Regions from separate parts of the Synergistes jonesii genome, predicted to be linked through region 3. Evidence: riboswitches for the same ligand, from Rfam matches in the RefSeq annotation. Region 3 holds a riboswitch; each other region holds the start of a gene.
The links. Region 3 has a riboswitch for thiamine pyrophosphate ahead of cytX (putative hydroxymethylpyrimidine transporter CytX). Riboswitches for the same ligand answer to the same signal wherever they lie in the genome.
Positions count from the first base shown of each region.

Region 1: linked by a shared signal. The riboswitch ahead of thiT (energy-coupled thiamine transporter ThiT) and the one ahead of cytX (putative hydroxymethylpyrimidine transporter CytX) in region 3 are both predicted to bind thiamine pyrophosphate.
Region 2: linked by a shared signal. The riboswitch ahead of thiD (bifunctional hydroxymethylpyrimidine kinase/phosphomethylpyrimidine kinase) and the one ahead of cytX (putative hydroxymethylpyrimidine transporter CytX) in region 3 are both predicted to bind thiamine pyrophosphate.

Region 1 covers NZ_JMKI01000036.1:20,332-26,876, forward strand. Annotated here, with positions in the region: gene hpf (ribosome hibernation-promoting factor, HPF/YfiA family) at 1-267, shown strand, start outside; gene EH55_RS08085 (ATP-dependent helicase) at 428-2,392, shown strand; gene EH55_RS08090 (dephospho-CoA kinase) at 2,352-2,957, shown strand; TPP riboswitch at 2,963-3,066, shown strand; gene thiT (energy-coupled thiamine transporter ThiT) at 3,113-3,613, shown strand; gene EH55_RS08100 (thiamine diphosphokinase) at 3,629-4,342, shown strand; gene EH55_RS08105 (site-2 protease family protein) at 4,417-5,034, shown strand; gene surE (5'/3'-nucleotidase SurE) at 5,045-5,851, shown strand; gene EH55_RS08115 (argininosuccinate synthase) at 6,273-6,545, shown strand, end outside.
Region 2 covers NZ_JMKI01000002.1:180,516-187,060, reverse strand. Annotated here, with positions in the region: gene thiW (energy coupling factor transporter S component ThiW) at 19-543, opposite strand; gene thiE (thiamine phosphate synthase) at 567-1,223, opposite strand; gene EH55_RS00835 (hydroxyethylthiazole kinase) at 1,227-1,961, opposite strand; gene thiD (bifunctional hydroxymethylpyrimidine kinase/phosphomethylpyrimidine kinase) at 1,954-2,784, opposite strand; TPP riboswitch at 2,886-2,986, opposite strand; gene EH55_RS00825 (CarD family transcriptional regulator) at 3,320-3,979, shown strand; gene EH55_RS14325 (hypothetical protein) at 4,005-4,184, shown strand; gene EH55_RS14320 (hypothetical protein) at 4,200-4,346, shown strand; gene EH55_RS00815 (proton-conducting transporter transmembrane domain-containing protein) at 4,642-6,246, shown strand; gene EH55_RS00810 (hypothetical protein) at 6,246-6,533, shown strand; gene EH55_RS14315 (hypothetical protein) at 6,539-6,545, shown strand, end outside.
Region 3 covers NZ_JMKI01000012.1:47,426-53,970, reverse strand. Annotated here, with positions in the region: gene rplT (50S ribosomal protein L20) at 169-519, opposite strand; gene rpmI (50S ribosomal protein L35) at 568-765, opposite strand; gene infC (translation initiation factor IF-3) at 816-1,457, opposite strand; gene EH55_RS03810 (carboxymuconolactone decarboxylase family protein) at 1,760-2,503, opposite strand; gene cytX (putative hydroxymethylpyrimidine transporter CytX) at 2,653-3,849, opposite strand; TPP riboswitch at 3,902-4,008, opposite strand; gene EH55_RS03800 (glycyl-radical enzyme activating protein) at 4,173-5,114, opposite strand; gene EH55_RS03795 (glycyl radical protein) at 5,125-6,545, opposite strand, start outside.

The DNA of each region.
Region 1 (6,545 bases), on a different contig from region 3:
ACAGACAAAGTGCGCATGAAGGTGCAGGATATTTCCTTCGATATCGACCCGGAGCTTTTACCGCAGCAGGCCGAGAAAGAAGAACCGAAGCGCGAAATAGTAAAGATAAAAAAGTTTACGGTCGACGTCATGACGCCGCTTGAAGCGACGATGCAGATGGAGCTGCTGGGGCATTCGTTCTTTATCTTCAAGAACGACGAAAGCGGAGATATAAACGTCGTTTACCGCAGGGAAGAGGGCGGCTACGGGCTGCTCGAACCCAAATAGAGCGCACGCTTTTCAACGGCAGGTTTACAGCGCAGAATATCCCCTCCCCGTGAGGGGATTTTTTATGCCGTTTGGACGCGCGGGAAATTTATCGCTTGACCGGCGGCGCGACAGGCTGTAATTTTATCGTTATAACGCATCATGTTAAGGACGTGTGGCTATGGTTTGTAGAATGACTGGAGCGCTCAACCCGCGCCAGCGCGAGGCGGTAACGTACTGCGACGGAGCTCAGGTAGTGCTCGCCGGAGCCGGCAGCGGAAAAACGAAAGTGCTTACGACTAAAATCGCGTATCTCATAGAGGAGAAGGGCGTCAGGCCGTGGCGCATACTCGCGCTGACCTTTACGAACAAGGCCGCTCGCGAGATGAGGGAGAGGGCCGCCGCGATACTCGGCGGCGAGCTGCAGGGGCTTGAGATATCGACCTTCCACGCCTACGGGCTGCGCTTCCTCCGCAGGTATCACGAGGCGCTGTCGAAGGCCGGAGCGCCTTACCCTTTCGTCGTATTCGACAGGGGAGACGTTAAGAACGTCGTCAAGCGCGCGATGGCCGAGCTCAACATAAACCCCAAAAACCTCGAGGCGGCGAGCGCGCTCGATATGATCTCCGAGGCTAAGACGAAGGCGAACCCCGTGACGCGCGAGCCGAAAATATCCGAGCGCTGGCGCTCCCTATACGACGAATATCAGAAGCATCTGACAGCGCAGCGCGCGCTCGACTTTGACGATCTGATGGTGCTGCCGCTGCACATACTCGCGTCGAACCGCGATGTGCTCGAAGCGGAGCGTGCGCGTCTCGACTGGGTGCTCGTCGACGAATATCAGGATGTCAATCAGCCGCAGTATCTTCTTCTGCGCTGCCTGATCGAAGGCGGGCGTAAGATAATGGTCGTGGGGGACCCGGACCAGTCCATCTACGGCTGGCGGGGCGCCGATATGTCGATGATTTTGAATTTCCAGCGCGATTTCAAGGGAGCCAGGATGACGATTCTGGATCAGAACTATCGCTCCAGCGGAAACATCCTCGACGGCGCGAACGGCGTCATCAGAAACAACGACGACAGGCACCCGAAAGAGCTGTGGACCGCGGCGGAACGCGGTCGCCCGATATACCTCCGGCGCCATCTGACGGACGAAAAGGAATCCGAGTGGATTGCGGAAAAGATCGAGTCGCTCCACGACGACGGCTACGCCTACAAAGAAATGGCGGTCCTTTACCGTGTGAACGCACTGAGCCGCGGGCTCGAACAGGCGCTGCTCGAACGCTCGCTGCCCTACCGCGTGATACGGGGCGTCGCGTTCTACGAGCGCGCCGAGGTCAAAGACGTCCTCTCGATGCTGCGGCTTGCGGTCGATCCGCGCGACGCGCTTTCGCTGGCGCGCGTCGCGAACATCCCCGCACGCGGCCTCGGCAAAAAGAGCGCGGAGAAGCTCGGCGAAGCGATAGCCCGGATGAAGGAGGAAGAGGCCGCCGAGCTGTGGAAGCGCGTGCGCGAGGAGGGCGGCGGGCTGAAGGGGAAACAGGGGCTCGGCGCTAAGGCCCTCGCGTCGGAGATGCTCGCGATACTTGAAAGCTCCGACGATATATCGGACGCTGTGCGCACGATACTCGACGCGAACGGCTACAGGGGGTATCTGGCCGGGGCATATCCCGACGATTGGGAAGAGTGCGAGGGCAACGTTCTTGAAATACTGTCGGTCGTGCCGGAAGAGTGCGACGTGGCTCAGGCCTTGGCGGAGATTCCCCTCGTGACGGACCAAGATGCCGCGCAGGAGGATGATGACGCGGTCAATCTGCTGACGCTCCACGCCGCGAAGGGGCTCGAATTTCCGATAGTATTCATGACGGGGCTCGAAGAGGGCATTTTCCCCAACGCACGCTGCGTAGAGGAGGAGAACGGCATATCCGAAGAGCGACGCCTCTGCTATGTCGGAATGACTCGCGCCAGGGAGCGGCTCTTTATGAGCTGCGCATCGAGCCGCCTGCTCTTCGGAGGGATTCAGCGGAATCCGATGTCGCGCTTCATCGGCGAGGTTCCGCGCGATGTGAGGGTGTTAGAAGACGATGCGCAGGGGGGAGCCTATCATGCCGATAGTAGGGGTAACGGGAGACGTTGGCGCTGGTAAAAGCGCGCTCTGCGGCGAACTGGCGAAGTGCGGGGCGCACGTGATAGACGCCGACAGCGTCGCGCGCGCGCTGTGGGACGACCCGGAGATCAGGCGCAAAGCCGAAGAGCGCTGGGGGAAAGGCTTTTTCGACGCGCCGCGCAAAGAGATGTACGCGAAGATAGCGGCGAAGATATTCGGCGACGACGCTGAGTACGACTTCGCGTCGAAACTGCTCCACAAGAAAACTATGGAGAATATCCTCTCCCAGGCGAGGAGCGCCGGCGGCGTCGTGGTCGCGGAGATTCCACTGCTCTACGAAGGCGGCTACGAAAAGCTCGTCGATTTCGTCGTTTACGCCGCGTGCGGATTTGAAAAGCGCGTCGGGAGGAACGCGAAGCGCAGCTGGAGCGCGGGCGAGATAGAGCGCCGCGAGGCTCATCTGCTGCCGCGCGAGGAGAAGATCGCGCGCGCCGACTGCCTGCTGGTGAACGACGGGAGCGAAGAGGAGTGGCGCGAGAAGGCGCGCTCTCTTTGGAGGAAAATCTCGGAAGGCGAGCTTGACAAATCGGAAGCGTCCTGTTAAAACATTTCCAACATCGGGGGAGTCGAAAGACTGAGAAATCGACGCGAGTCATGACCCTTTGAACCTGACGCGGGCAATGCCGCCGCAGGGAAGATGCAGGAAATCCAAACGATCCCTTTCATCTCCGGTGTAATTTTTATCTGGGGGAATCACCGATGAAAATTCCTACAAAGGTCCTTGTGGAGGGAGCGCTCTCTATTGCGCTGTCGATAGCGCTTTCCTATTTCAAGCTTTTCACGATGCCGCAGGGCGGTTCGGTCAGCCTCAAGCTGCTGCCTCTTATCGTCTTCGCTTTCAGGCACGGGCCGCGCTACGGAGTCCTCGTCTGCGTCACGGCGGGAGCTCTGCGCCTTCTGCTGGGAGGCTACGTGGTGCACCCGCTGCAGGCTCTGCTCGATTATCCGGTGGCGAGCGGGCTCATCGGCATAGCGGGATTTTTCCCGCACAAAAAATGGCTCGGCGTTATATGCGCCTGCTTCGCCTCTTTCTGCGCCGCCGTCCTCTCGGGTGTCGTCTTTTTCGCCTCCTACGCGCCGGAAGGCGCGAGCGTGTGGCTCTACTCGATAGGCTACAACGCGAGCTACGCTCTGCCTGAGATATTGATTTTGGTCGCCGCGGTGTATATCATTATGCCGAGGCTCGAAAAATTCAAATAGGAGAGGGCGTCCGCTTTGCAGAAGACAGGCATTCCGCATGTCGCGATAGAATGCGAAGGAGAAAAAGCGCAGCGCTCTGCGCTTTTTGTTTTGGGAGGAAGAGAGCCCGACGCCGCGTGGTTTGCCGCCGCGGCGAAGGGGCGCGAGGTGTGGGCCGCTGACCGCGGCGTCGAGATATGCCGCAAAGCCGGCGTGATCCCCGACATGCTGATCGGCGACTGCGACAGCGCCGCGCGCGAAAGCTGGGAGTGGGCCGGGGCGCTTGGGGTGCCGTGTGAAAAATTCCCAAGCGACAAAGAGCTGACGGATTTTCAACTGGCCGTTAAAATATTCTGCGAAAGAAATAAAAACGCCGCGAAAAAAATATTTTTGACCGGCGCGTGGGGCGGCAGATTCGACCATTTATGGAGCGTCGTCATCTCATTTTTGAACTTCCCCGCGCCGCACGTTCCATTCTGCGTCGCCGACGAACGCGAGGGGCTCGCGCTGCTTGCCGGCGCGGAGGAAATGAAATTTACTTTTGACGGAAAGCCGAAAGCTCTTTCGCTGATATCCTTTTCGGAAAGGTGCGAAGGCGTCTCTATCCGCGGCGCGCGCTGGCCGCTCGAAAGCGTGGAGCTCTGCTACGCGTTTCCCTATGCGCTCAGCAACAGGCTCGTGGACGGAGTGGACGCGCTCGTGTCGTGCGGAAGCGGACGCCTCGGCTTCTATTGGCTGTGGGATGAATGATTCGCTGTAGGGCAAAAGCCTCTATCGTGTTAAAATATCCCTCGTGAACTCTATGAGAACAGGGATGTGTTTCGATGCTGACTAATATATTTTCGCAGGCCGGCCTGGCGAATCTTCTTTTGAGCCTCCCGGCCGTGCTGTGGGCCATAACATTTCACGAATACTGCCACGGCTATGCGGCAAGGCTGCTCGGCGACCCGACGGCCGAGCGCGAGGGAAGGCTTTCGCTGAACCCTCTCGCGCATCTCGACCCGGTCGGCGCGATATGCCTTCTGCTCTTCCGCATCGGCTGGGCGAAGCCTGTGCCGATCGATACGAGATACTTCAAACATCCGAGGCGCGACATCGTGATCGTCAGCCTTGCCGGGGCCGCCGGAAATTTTCTGACGGCGTTCGTATGCGCGCAGCTCGTGAACTTCCTTCCGGCGCTTTTCGGGAGTTGGGGGGCTCAGCAGTTCATACTTCTGATGATAATCATCAACCTCGGGCTCGCTTCCTTCAACCTCGTGCCGATACCGCCGCTCGACGGCTCGCGCATACTCTATGTGCTGCTGCCGCCCTCCTGCCTGAAATATTACTTCTGGCTCGAACGCTACGGGATGATCATCATCTTAGCCCTCATCGTGCTGAACGTCTTCCCCTACCTAATGCAGCCGATAATGTCCCTGCTTCTCAGGCTTTTGCTCGTGTAGGAGCGCCGCGATGAAAAAAATACTCATCACCAACGACGACGGGATATTCGCCGAGGGCATATGCACGCTCGCGAAGACCTTCAGCGCGGCGGGCTACGAGGTGCTCGCCGTCGCTCCGGACCGCGAGCGCAGCGCCTCGGGGCATTCTATGACGATGGACAGGCCCCTGCAGATAAATAAAGTCGACGGCGCGGCGCTCGGCGGCGATTTTGCCGCCTATTCGTGCGACGGCACGCCTACGGACTGCGTGATAATGGGAGTCGAAGTGCTGAACTTCGTTCCGGATCTGCTTCTGTCCGGAATAAACTGTGGCCCGAACCTCGGCGACGACTTCACCTATTCCGGTACGGTATGCGCTGCGCTCGAAGGGCTTATATACGGCTATCCTTCTATCGCGCTCTCTCTGCTCTGCGGCTCGCGTTCGGAGGAAAAACATTTCGCGACCGCCGCCGACGCCGGACTTAAAATAGCCGAGTGGCTGAAAAAGCATCCTATGGAGCCGGACGTGATGTACAACGTCAACGTGCCGAACCTGCCCGCTAAGGAGATCGCCGGCGTCCGCGTGACGAAGAAGGGCACGCGCCGCTACCATGACAAGATCACAGTCGTCAAGACCCCCTTTGGCGGCGAAGCGTACTGGGTCGGAGGGAGCATCCACGACGAGCTGAGGAGGGAGACCGACGTCTGGGCCGTCGCGCACGGCTACATTTCGATAACGCCAGCCCATCTTGAGGTGACGGCGTTCGATGCGTACGAAGCGGCGAAGCGAACGCCGATGGAGTCCGAAATTTTCGGCGCCCTGACGAAGAAAAAATGAACTATTTTGTGTATGAAGTTAAATTATTTTTTTTGTTTCGTAACAGGTTGACAAATACAATTCAAATGGTAAAATACCACACAAGTTTTTTAGACCGCAGCGAAGGAGGGGTGTTATTGTGAGCTTTGCAGCCGCCGAGAATGTAAGACGTATACGACGAATCGACTTCCGTAGGCAGATGTTAGTGTGCGATGACGGGATTATAAATTCGATCGCTCGGCGACAGAGATAGAGCGCCACAGGCTGAAAGCGCTTTTCGCAAAGAGAATCACAATTTCGCGCCCCGGAGCATGATCGATCAAGTGGACATGTTTCAGCGTCAACCAGGGTGGCACCGCGGGTAAATTCGCCCGTCCCTGTTCCTAATCGGACAGGGACGGGCTTTTTTTTAATTTTAAGGAATATCCAGGAGGAATGCAAAATGGCGGCGGAGAGAAAAGGAAAGGTAGTATTGGCGTACAGCGGCGGACTTGACACATCAGTGGCCATTCCGTGGCTTCACGAACAGGGATACGACGTCGTAACGCTTACGATGCACGTCGGACAGCAGGCCGACAACCTTGAAGAGATAAAGGCCAAGGCTTATGCGGCCGGCGCCGTAAAGGCCTACGTAGTAGACCTCCGCGAGGCGTTCATCGACGCGTTCGTATGGCCGTCGCTCAAGGCGAACGCGGTCTATCAGGGGGTCTATCCG
Region 2 (6,545 bases), on a different contig from region 3:
CCGTTTCGGAGGAGAGCGCTATATCAGAGCGCCGAAGGTCTTAGTGAGCGCCATTCTCTTTTGCAGGCAGCAGAGCAGCACGGCGCCGATCAGCGCGCCGGGGACGCAGCTCATGAGGAATGAGCCCGAGAAAAATAAAAATCCGACGCTTTTCCCGATAGCCGGGCCTAGTATCTTCGCCGCGACCCACGCTCCGACTATGCCTGTGCCGGCCGGCTCGGCGCAGGCGGCGCAAAATTTGTATTTTTCCGGCAGAGCGCGCGCGGCCAGCCCGACGAAGAGCGCGCCGAACATGCTGCCAGGGAAGGCGAAGAGGCTGCCGGTACCCATCATGTTTCTTACGACGCTGGTCGTGAACGCGGCGCCTACGGCCCACCAGGGGCCGAGTATCGCTCCGGCCAGCACGTTGATGGTGTGTTGGAAGGGAAAGCATTTAGTCGGCCCCACCGGTATCGAGACGACGGAGAGCACCACGCCGGCCGCCGCAAAAGCTCCGGCGAGCACGGCCCTTCTGAAAAACTTTCTTTTTTCTTCATTCTGCATTTTTAAGCCTCCATGTTGTTTTTTTATTTCGAAGGGCGCGGGAAGATTCTCTCCGCTTCGGCGAGAAGTTCCCGCGCCGCTTTTTCTGTGTCTTCCGCGTTCATCAGCGAGCAGGAGAGCGCCGCTCCGCAGGCGCCGCAGCCGGCGAGCCGCGCGATGTTCGCCGAGTCGATGCCGCCTATCGCGACGGAGGGTATTTCTATCGACGCCAGCGCCTTTTTGATCCCCTCTGGGCCTATGACGAGAGCGTCCTTTTTCGTCGCAGTGCCGAACGCCGCGCCGCAGCCGACGTAATCCGCGCCCAAGAGCTGGGCTTCGCGCGCGAGCTCGGGCGTGCGCGCCGTGCCGCCGATTATGAAGTCCGGTCCGGCTACTCTGCGCGCGACGTCGACGGGCAGATCGCTCTGACCGAGGTGGACGCCGTCGGCCCCGGCCGCCATCGCGACGTCGAGCCTGTCGTTTATCAGCAGCAGCGCGCCGTGTTCGCGGCAAAGTTTTTTCAGCGCGAGCGCGGCGCTGAAGCATTCGCGCCCACTCCAGCTCTTGACGCGCAGCTGCACTGCGGTGACGCCTCCGCGCAGCGCTGCTGATACCTTTGCGATGTTTTCTTTGGGCGTGAAGCCTTCGCCGCATATCAGATAGATCTTCAGCCGCGCGGCCAGATTTTTTCTGTCCCGCATCTTTTATCGCGCTCTCTTTTCGGCGCGCCCGAGCTTCGCCAGCGCGTCGAGAAATTTCACCCTGAACGAGTAGGGGCCTTCCGCGCGCGCGGCCGTTTCGGAGGCGCGGCGGAAGAGCGAAAGGGCTCTGTGCGACGCGTCGAGCGGCGGCATATACGCGCAGAAGAGCGCCGTAGCACTGCCAAGGGCGCAGCCAGTACCGCTCGTAGCGTGAAGCAGAGGCGAGCCGCCGCCTACGCGGAAGTTTCTTCTCCCGTCCGACAGATGATCGTACTTCCCGGTGCAGTAGGCGGCGCAGCGATATTTTTCCGCGCAGGCCGCCGCCAGCGCGGCGGCGTTTTCCACCGCGCCGCCGCAGGAGACGCCGCGCGGAGCCGTCTTTGCGCCGCAGAGCGCGCCGATCTCCGCTTCGTTGCCCTTTATTACGGAGAAGCGGAATTCTTCGAGCAGAGTGCGTATAACCGCGCTGCGGTATTTTGAGAAGCCGCAGCCTACCGCGTCGAGCACCATCGGGGCGTTATGCGCCGATGCGGCGCGCGCGGCGCTCCTGTAGAGTTCGAGAGCGTTCTCCGGCGGCGTGCCGGTGTTTATCAACAACGCGTCGCAGGCGGCCGCGCTTTCTTCGGCCTCTTGCAGCGCGCGCGTCATTATCGAAGAGCCGCCGAGCAGTGCGACGCAGTCGGCCTGAAGCTGCGCCGACACCGCGTTCGTTATCTGATATACGAGGGGCTCAGGCATGCGCTGCCTCTATCCACGGCATCTCGACGGCGTGCCCGAGACAGCCCGCGCCGTGCCCGGCCGTAACCCCGTTGAGCAGTCCGGCGCGCAGATATTTTCTGCCGCGCCCCACCGCTTCTTCGAGGCGGCAGCCGGCCGCGAGCTCCGCGGCGATCGCTGAGCTCAGCGTGCAGCCCGTGCCGTGGTTCGCCTTCGTGTCGATTCTCTTGTCGCGCAGCAAAGATATTTTGCCGCCGTTGTAAAGCACGTCGGTTATCGTCTCAGGCTCGCCTGGCAGATGCCCCCCCTTCACCAGCACCGCGCCGCAGCCGCTCTTTGCTATCACGCGCGCCGCCTCCGCCATGTCGTCCACGCCGCTTATCTTCATGCCGGCCAGCTTTTCCGCTTCCGGCAGGTTCGGCGTTACGATCGCGGCCAGCGGCACGATGAGCTTTTTCACTGCGTCGACCGCGTCCTCTTCCAGCAGAGTGTCTCCGCTCTGCGCGACCATCACCGGGTCGACTACTATCTTTTCGATGCGGAGTTCGCGCAGCGCCGCAGCCGCCGCGCTCACCGCACCGCGGTTGCCGAGCATCCCCGTCTTGACGGCGTCGAGCTTGAAGTCGCCGCCTACCGAGAGTATCTGAGTTCTGATTATTTCCGGCGGCACGCTGTGTATCCCCGTCACGCCTATCGAGTTTTGCACCGTTACCGCAGTTATCGCGGTAGTGCCGAAGACCTTAAGGGCGGCGAAGGTCTTTAGGTCGGCCTGTATCCCGGCTCCGCCTCCCGAATCGCTTCCCGCTATCGACATCGCTATCCCGCGGTATATTCCCTGCCGCATTGCCATCCTTCCTTTCAGAAAACATTTATCTTCTTCACTTAAGGCTGTAGAGCGCTGCCTTCCAAAAACAAAAGCCCGCTCTTGCTCGAGCGGGGCTTCTTGTGCGTCATCGGTCTCGCTCCCTACGCCGGCATTGACCGGATCAGGTCTGGGGTCGAAGCTCGCGCTTCCTCTCAGCTTTACAGCTCCCCCGGAGTTTCCCGTATTATTGCGCCAAATTTTGCCCGTGTCAACCCGCTCGGCGCAGAATATTTGCCGCTCGCGTCAGCGCTTCGGATTTTCTCTTCCGTCCTATTCGTCCCTTTCCGCGCGTTTTACATATATACGCGCCCTGATTGAATATAAGCGTTTACAGTATACAAAAAAATTTGATATATACTTTGAAATTTTCGCGTAAAATTGATATAATTTATTAGAAACGTGCGACATATGCGAATATTTGATTTAAGCGCGCGTTTGATTTTGGCTGTTGACGATTACTGATAGATAAAATAATTCTATGGATAATCTCAAATAATATACAGGGGGGTTGACGATGGGGACCGGCAAATGCGCGGTTAATGGTAATGGATTCAGCGTCGGCGACTGTGTCGTGTACGCCGGCAACGGAATATGCAGGATAAACGACATTAGGACGGAAAAGTTCAGCGATATGGAAGAAAGGCTCTATTACGTGATGAATTCGGTTTACGATGATAAAGCGAAATTCTATCTTCCGGTGCATATGGATGGGAGCTGCGAAAAGCTGCGCCCTCTGCTTTCGCGCGACGAAATACTTTCCGTCATCGACAAATCCGAGGATATAGGCGCACAGTGGATCGAAAACGACGAAAGCCGAACGGCCGTCTTCGAGGACGTGCTTAAGAGCAGGGATATTTCAAAAATTCTCTGGCTTATAAAAATCCTGCATGTGCACAAGGCGGAGATGCGCGAAAGCGGCAAAAAGTTCCGTGCGTGCGACGAAAAGATTCTCGCGGCGGCGGAGCGCGGCGTCAAGGAGGAGTTCGCCTTCGTGCTCGGGTTGCGCCGCGACGGCGTGATCCCCTATATCGTAAATTACCTGACGGGGAGGAGAGACGCCGAGGATGACGAGAGAAGACGCACTGGAGCCGATAGAGCGAATACCGTACATTACGCTTTTGAACGCGCCAAGCAGCAAGGGAAGAATAGACCTTTACAAGAGGGCGCTCTCTAAAAAGGACCCGTTCGAGCGACTGAAAGTGGCGAAGAGCCGCCGCTTCAGGAAGGGCGGCGGTGCCGGAAAGACAGAGGTCGCGCTCGAGGCCGAATACGCGAAGCGCGCCAACGACAGGTTGAACGCGGCTTTCGTCGAAGCCCTCGAGATAAAGGAGGATGAAGTCGAAGCGTTTATAGACAGGCATTTAAAGGAAACTGGCTGAATCCGCGCTTAAAATATGGATATTCCGCTGGTCTTTGCCGGCGTCGAAAACGACGAGCTGCGCACGCGCGGCTCGTTTTTTGCTGAAGGATGGTACGGACGCAGAACGAAAATAAGCGCAAGCCGTATCTCCGCGGCGCTCGTGGAATCGCAGATAATTTAGGGCGCGGCAAGAGCGCCGCCGCTTAAAAGTATATGCGCCGAAAAGGGGCTGCGCTTAGGCGCGCCTCCTGCTTTCCGCGAAGAGAGAAAATTTGAAAGCGGAATATGCGCTTTTTACCAAGGCGCTAAATCGCAAATGACTATATAATAGCGCCGGTCCGCCCTGTGCGCAGAGGTGAAGGGACCGCCGGTGCGCGGGAAAAAAAGCCGGCTCTTTGCTATAATGTATGCGCAAGACGCGCCCGCCGCCCGCACATTCTTCAAGCGCCGGTCCGCGCCGCAGGAAAGGTGAGTTTATGGATTTTCCCCTTATTTTCAAGACGATGCCTCTGCCCGTGCTGGCCTTTGCGCTTCCTCTTTTCGGCGCGGCCGCATACGGCCTTTTGATTTTATATAACGATTTTATCGCACAGTGGACCCGCAAGCCTGTAGAGCTCCCGCGCCTCTGCTGCAAGCTGCCATTTCTGCTGCTGCTCTGCGCGGGCGCGCTTATTTCGGCGCTGATATGGAAATATGCAAGCGGCGCGTCCGATCAGCTGTACGTTTTCACCGGCGGCGGCTGGAGCGACGTGCTTTCGCCCGAGAGCGGCAAAAAGATGCAGGCCGCGCTGAGGGTAGACGCCTTCGGCGCGACGTCGGCGGCGCTGATGAGCTTCGTCGCGCTCGCCGCTGGGCTGCGCGCCCTCGCGGAGCGCAGAAAGCCGATAACGCCGCGCGTGATAATGCTCTTTCTTCTTGCCTGCGCCGGCATACAGGGAATATTTTTCCTAAACAACCTACTTTCGCTCTTCTTCTTCCTGATGATAACGCAGCTCGGCGTCACAGGGCTTTACCGCGGCTTTTACGCGAGAAGGGCGCGGCGGCGCAGGCGCCATCTCTTCTATTACCTTTCGCGGCTGCTGCTGCTCGCTATGTTCCTCGCCGGCGCGATGATTCTCAGAAGCGGCTACGGCAGCACAAATATCAGCGTGCTCGCCTCCGTGATAGAGCCCTCTCGGGCGTCGCTGTGGGCCTTCGTGCTGCTCGTCGTGCCGCTGCTCTACATCTTCGTCAAACCTTCGCCCCTCCTCGACGAAGCTGCGAAAAACTGCTTTTTCGGCATAAGGACGCAGGCGACGCTCTTCATCGTCTTCCGCGTCGTTTTCTCGCTTTACGGCCCGATGCGCGGGCTGCAGAAGGTCCCGCTGCTTTTTATGATGCTCGGCGTCGCGCTGCTGTTCCTCGCGCTCGCCGTGCTTTCGAAGGAGCCTGAGCCGTCGAATTTTATGGATTCTTTGATATTTTGTGTGAAGGGCGCCATCCTCGTGTCGATGGGAGTCGCTATGGACGGCTCCTTCAGCGCCGAAAGGGCCGCGCTCTACGGCGTGGACGCGATAGAGTCGATGATCTCGCTGTGGCTTGTGTTCCTGCCCCTTTCCGCGGCTTTCGCGATCGTCACGGTCTTTCTGAAGGAACCGGATGGAAAGGGCGCGGAACTTTGGCGGTACGGCCGGCTTTTCAAGCGCTTCCCCTTTGTTTCGTCGTTCCTGCTGCTGCTCGTCGCGATAACGGCTGGTCTGCCGCCCTTCATCGGCTACGAGGGCAGACAGTTGCTGCTTCGCTCGGCCAATTTCATAAGCCCCTTCCTCACTCTGCTGCTGTTTTCGCTGACGGCGGCGATATTCTTCGCCGCACTGCGTTTCGTGCTGGCCCTGTCGGCGTCCGGCGGAGAAGGGGACGGAGAGGGGGATTTCGAAGGCGTCCACGCGGCGCTCTTGCCGATCTTTCTGCTGTTGCTCATCTTTGCCGCGGCGACTCTGACGCCCGGCAGGATATTCGCCGATTCCGTCTCTCCTTCCGTGGAATCTCTGATAAACAGGACTGTTCCGCGCTCCCTTTCGCCGGCTGGGAGGGATGGATGATGTTTTTCAGTATCTCGACCGGGTTTTTCGCGTGGAATCTGCTGAAATGGCTGGTACTTTTTCTTGTCGCCGCCGCCGCGCTCTCCTTCGCGGTCAGGCGCGCGCTGAAGCACGGCGTGGACTTCCGCGGCGGTGCGGCAGCCGAGTCGATCGGAGCCTTTTCGCGCCCAGGAGTGCGCTCCTTCCTTGAAAACTGCATCGAGCCGTGGCTCGCGCTGCCCTTCAGCCCTCTGCTGGGAATAGGCGCGCTCTTCCTGCTCTTTGTGATCGCCGTCTTCCTGGGGTGACTGTTATGAATG
Region 3 (6,545 bases):
CGCAAGTTTACAAGACTTTGAAAGAGTTTAGCCAAAGAAACGGTGTTCATAATAGAAGGGCCCCTGCCGCTATTACCAGCAGGAAGCCCGTTAGAATCATTTTTTCTACTTTATACGCGGTATGAAAAAGCAAAGTCTTTCACACTCGATATAAATAAAATATTTATATTACAGCGCCGCGCGTGCCTTTTCGACAAGCTGCGCGAACGCAGGGGCGTCGTTGATCGCAAGGTCCGCGAGCATCTTGCGGTTGATCGCGACGTCGGCTTTCTTGAGCCCGTTGATGAGGGCGCTGTAGGCTATGCCGTTCGCCCGCGCGGCGGCGTTGATGCGGATGATCCACAGCTTGCGGAAGTCGCGCTTCCTGTTCTTGCGTCCCGCGAACGCGCTCGTAAGGGCGTGCAGATAAGCTTCGCGCGCACGGCGGTATACGTTCTTCTTACGCCCCCAGAATCCTTTGGTGATCTTATATAATTTTTTCTGCTTGCTGCGGCTCGCACTGGAACCTTTTACTCGCATGACAATTCACTCCTTGCAAAATTTCGACTGTTGAATCCCGGCTCCGCGCTACGCGTAAGGGAGCATCTTCTTTACGTGCTTCTCTATTCCGGTCGGGAGAATCCCCTTTTTCCTCAGCGTGCGGAGACGCTTTGAATTTTTTACGGAAAGAAGATGTCCGCGCCCGCTCTTCTTGAACATCACCTTGCCGGTAGACGTTATGCGGAAGCGTTTTTTTGTTGCGGAATGTGATTTCAACTTAGGCATATGATTGTCCTCCTCTAACATTTCATACCCGGACGGGTAACTGAATTCTTTTATATCTGGTCGGCGTCAGGCAGAAGGTTTTTCTTTGCCTTCGCTTTCTGCACCTTCGGCTGAACGGGCTGCGCCTCCGGCTCCTTCTTTTGGCGCTGCTGCGCCTTCTTCAGCGGATTTTCGGCGTTCGGCGCTATCATGATCCTCATATAAGAGCCCTCCATCCGCGGCTCGGTCTCAACCCTGCCGAACTCCGCGACGGCGCCGGCGACCTTGCTGAGCACCTCGCGCCCCCTGTCGAGGAAAGCCATCTCGCGGCCCCTGAAGAAAACGGAGACCTTCACACGGTTCCCCGCCTGTAGGAACGTCTGGATCGCCTTCACCTTGAAGTCGTAGTCGTGCAGGTCGATCTTCGGGCGCATTTTGATTTCCTTCACGACCTGATTCTTCTGCTTCTTGTGGGCTTCCTTGTCGCGCTTCTGCTGCTGGAAGCGGTACTTGCCGTAATTCATTATGCGGCACACCGGCGGATTTGCCTGCGGCGCGACTTCGACCAAATCGAGTTCCACGGCCTCGGCCATTCTTAGAGCTTCCTGGATATTCACCACTCCGCGCTTTGCGTTCTTCTCATCGATAAGGAGAATCTCCGGCGTCGTTATCTCGGAATTTACGCGGGGCTCCTCTTCCCTTGTGTTTGCTATGGCATTACACCTCCTAAAAATATTCGCTTATAAAAATAAGCCCGGACGCACAAGAATGCGCCCGGACCTTTGACATCATCTTTCGGTCAGCCTGACAACTAAAAGCGCCGGCAGGCGAGAGGGGCATCCTCTGCTTAAAACCCGTTGGAAAAATCCAACTCAGATATATTAACACGGCGCGCGGCAGAGCGCAAGCTTTTTCGCGCTATTTTCAAATGGTTCGATCGCGATAAGAAGTCGCTCGGCGCTTCCCCACATATCACCCCTAAATCATTTCCTAAAACCCTATTTTTTCTCTGTTATTAAGGGAGAATCAGATAATCCTCATCTTCTACCGCCTCACACCACTCCGTATGCGTCTCCGCTCCGGCAATCTCCTGCGCGATATGCTGGAACCACGAGTCCTTTGCGGCGCCATGCCAGTGCTTTACGTTCGCCGGGATGTTTACCACATCTCCCGGATGCAATTCTCTCGGCTCCTTGCCCCGCTCCTGATACCAGCCGCGGCCGCTGACGCAGATCAGAAGCTGACCGCCGCCGCTCGAAGCGTGGTGGATATGCCAGTTGTTCCGGCATCCCGGCTCAAAGGTCACATTGAACGTCGGAATCTGCTCCAAAGTCAATGGAGCAAGGAAACTGCGCCCGATGAAATACTGCGCAAATGCCGTATTCGGCCTCCCGACCGGGAACACGGAAAGGTCGGATGGAACGCCGTCCGCCTCCGGCCGTTCATCCCCATATACTTCCTGAATGAGCGGAAATGTGCTCCACGCCTTCGGCCACCCGCAGTAAAACGCAAGCTGCGTGACGATCTCCACAGCTTCCGTCCTTGTGACGCCGTGTTCTCTGCCGAGCGCAAGATGAGATTTCAGCTGCGGATAAAGTCCAGCTGAGAAGAGCGCCGCAATCGTGATCATGCTGCGATCCCTTGCGGAGAGCTTATCCTCTCTTGACCACACTTCCCCGAACAGAACGTCGTCATTGAGCTGCGCAAATTTCGGAGCAAATTCCCCTAAGCGGTCTCTTCCAGCTGTTTGTTTCTTCATCATAGCCGCCTCCCCGTTAAATCCTGTCGGAAAGAGTTCGGCCTCTTTCCGATCTATTGCCATTCCTATGTAACCCAAGCCATAAAGCTCCGCAAAGCGCTAGTATACCCCGCCTGCCTCCGGCATCCATTTTGCGGGCTTTTACCATGTCAGCGCGTCAGGGCCCGCGTCCCGCGCGGGAAACATTTTCCGACGATCCACGTGAGCGCCGCCGTCGCCGCTATCACCGGCAGAGTCGCGCCTATCGGGCTGCCGGCGCTCATCAGATATCTGTAGAGCGCGAAGCCCGCGCCCCACAGCGCCATATTCCGCGGCGAAAAGGGCTGGGCCGAACGGTCCTCCCCACCCAGCAGGAAGAAGTCCGCCACCATCACCGCGGCCATAGGGGCGAAGACGGAGGAGATAAGGTAAAGCAACTCCTCGTAGCTCTCCGGGTCGGCGAATATCGCGATGAGAGTACCGAGCGCACACACCGCGATGCCCGCCGCCTTCTCCTTGACGCCTTTGAATATCACGTGGAAGCTGATGCCGGCCGAATAAGCGTCGAGGAAGGTCGTCGTGACGGTCGAAAAGGCGACGATGATTATACCTGCCGCCCCCATGCCAGCGCCGCTCATGATCTCGGCGACGTCCGCGCCTCCGGTGTAGATCGCGGCCCCGAGCCCGATGAAGTACATCCAGCAGCTGACGATCGAATAGATCGCACTGCTCACCGCGGCGCTCTTGCCGGGCTTTTCCGCGTCGCGCATATAGTCGGATATCAGCGGCAGCCACGACAGGGGCATCGCGACGGAAAGCTCGACCGCGTCGGCGAATTCAAGCGAGCCGCCCACCGCGTCGGCCTCTCTCCCGCCGCCGAATATGACGAACGAAAGCGTCAGCGTAAGGATGAAAAGCGCGGCCATCGCGACCTTGTTCACGCGCTCGAAATTTTTCATGTCGAGAACGATCCAGAGCGCTATCAGCGCGCCTATCGCGCAGCACCAGAGCGCGTTGTTCATTCCGGTCACGGGGTTGAGAATCAGCCCCAGCGAGATCGCGCCACCGGCTACCATCACGGCGGTCCAGCCAATCAGCTGAAGCACGTTGAGCGCGGCGAAAAATTTCGCGCCGCCGCGGCCGAAGAACAGCCCCGTGCTCTCCATAGCGCCGCACGCCGAACGCCCGCCTATCAGCGCCGCAAGATACATCAAAAAGCCTCCGGCGGCGTGCCCTATCACGACCGCGGCCATGCCCGCGCCCATGCCTAGCGGGGCCAATAGAGTCCCGGTGTATATCTCCGCTATAGACACCGCCGCGCCGAACCATATCAGCGCGTTGGCGTAAGTCGTCCTTTTCTCCTCCATCGCCGACACCTCTTACGAAAAATTTACGGCCGCCCCATAAGGACAGCCGTAAAAACGCACACGAGCTATTCTCCCTACGGCGGCATTACCCGCATCAGGTTCATCGGGTCGGGGCGTCGCCCCCTCTCAGCCTTAAAACAGGCTCCCCGTCTGCTGCGTGGAAGGAATCTCCTTCCGTTTGACCGTATTCTATCAGCTTTCTCAAATTTGTAAAGCCGATTTTACCGCGCCTGGGGGAACGCGGCGCGCGGAAGCGCCCGCCTCCCGCGCTCTCAAAAGCCCTTCCGTACGCCGCTTGTTTAAACCTGCCCGTTTTGCCGCCGCTACTCCACCGTCACGCCGTTTATCTTCACCGTCACGCCCGCGGCTTTTTTGAAGAGCAGCGCCTTTTCGCGCATGAACTGTGCCTCCGGCGGCTGTATTTCGTCGAGTTCGTACTCTCTCTCCAAACGCTTGTAGGTCTCCGTGCCGAGCCTGTGGTAGGCGAGGAATTCCATGAAGCGGAGTTTTTGGAGGCCGCTCACGTATCCCGCAAGTTTTATAAAATCTTCGTCTTCGTCGTTTATTCCCGGTATCAGCGGCGTGCGGATGACTATGCCGAATTTGTATGGGCTTCGGTCCGCCCGCTTTATGTTGTCCAGTATCTGCGCGTTGCCCACGCCCGTCAGTTTCTTGTGTTTTTCGGGGTCTATCTGTTTTATGTCCGTGTGGAGAAGGCTGATATAGGGCAGTATCGGCTCTATCTCCTCCCACGGCGCGCAGAAGCTGCTTTCTATCGCGCACTCTATGCCGCGCTCGCGGCAGCCGGCAAGCACTTCTTTGAGGAATTCCGGCTGTGAGAGCGGCTCGCCTCCGCTCACGGTCAGCCCGCCGCCGGAGTGGAAGAAGAAGAGTTCGTCTTTCGCTATTTCACGCACCGCTTCTTCCGCGCTCATTTTCACGCCGTAGCGCGTTATCGCGCCGCTGGGGCAGGCTTTCAGGCACTCGAAGCGGCCCGCGCATCTCTCCCGATCCGTTTTTATCCTGCCGCCCTCTATCGAGAGAGCGCCGTTGGGGCAGGCTTTTACGCATCTGCCGCAGAGGGTGCATTTCTCTTGTGTCATGCCGCGCTCCGGTTCGAATTTCTGCGATTCGGGGGTGGAGCACCAGAGGCAGCGCAGCGGGCAGCCTTTTAGGAAGAGGACGGTCCTGAGTCCGTCTCCGTCGTATATCGAGCTTCTTTCGAAGCGGAGCACTGTGCCGGAGGTTTTGTGCGGGCTTTCCATGTTTTTCCTTTTAGCCGCAGCTCATGCAGTTGACGGAGCTCTGAGTCGTGCGCGCTATTATGTCGTTCTGCACGTCTTTGCCCAGTTCGACGAAGAAGGCCGTGTAGCCCGCGACGCGCACGAGGAGGTCCTTGTATTCCTCCGGGTGTTTCTGCGCTTCGATGAGTTTTTTCTGGTCCACGACGTTGAACTGGATGTGGTAGACGCCGAGCGAGCAGAGCGTCTTGAGCATGCCCATGATCTGCTGTACACCGTTTTCGCTTTGGGCCATCTGCGGGTCGAGTTTCATGTTGAGCAGCGTGCCCTGTACGAAGCGGTCGTGCGGGATGTTCGCGACTGATTTGAGCACCGCCGTCGGGCCGTTGGTGTCTGTCCCGCCGTTGGGGCTGACTCCATCGGCGAGCGGCTTCCACGCGCGGCGCCCCGACGGCAGCGCTCCGACTTCTTTGCCGAAGGGGGTGTTGCCGGATACCGGCAGGATGCCCGGGGTCATCACGCCGAATTTGCTTCTGTAGCTTTCTATCTCGTCGGCGATGTAGCCGAAGAGTTCGGCCGCCAATTCATCTACATAAGCGTCGTCGTTGCCGTATTTCGGCGCTTCTTTGCAGGCTTTGAGGATTTCCGGCGCGTCTTCGAAGTCGCTCGCCAGCGCGCTGAGGAGCCGCCGCATGTCGCATATTTTCGCGTCGTAGACGAGCCGTTTGACGGCCGCGACGCTGTTGATGAGGTCCGCGACTCCTATGCAGATTATGCCGTTGCCGGTATTGTATTTGGCTCCGCCCCAGGCGTAGTCTTTCGCGTTTTCGATGCATTCTTCGAAGCTTATCGAAAGCGCCGGCACCGGACGCTCGAAGCAGATGTCGTCGATGATGTGGCTGGCCTTGACGGTCGTGCGTATCACGTAGTGCAGCTGGCGCTTGAGTGCGTCAAGGAAATCTTCGTATGTTTCAAAAGTGAGGGGGTCGCCCGTCTCGGCGCCGGCAAGCACGCCCGTCTTGCGGCAGCGCCCGTTCAAGAGCGTGAATTCTATGACGCTGCCGAGGTTGATGTCGGCGAGGGCAGAGTAGCCGCGGAGTTTGCCGGCGAGGTTGGTTTCTACGCAGCCGCCGGGGTTCCAGTTCCACGCTTCGTTGTAGGGGATGCCTTTGTTCATGAGCATCCTTATTCCCACTTCGTCGTTGTGGAAGGCCGGGAAGCCGGTGCCCATCACCATGAGGTCGACGATTTTGCGCAGGAATGAGTTGGGGTTTTTCGCCATGTTGTAGCGCACCGAGAGCGACGGCTGGTAGAGTTTGGTGTCCATGGTCGCCTGGATTATCATGTAAGAGAGCTCGTTCACCGCGTCGCGGCCCAATTTGTCTATGCCTCCGGCGCAGAGGTTCTGGAACATCGGGTAGCCTGAGGAGTATTCGGCCGTCTTTTCGTCCTGGA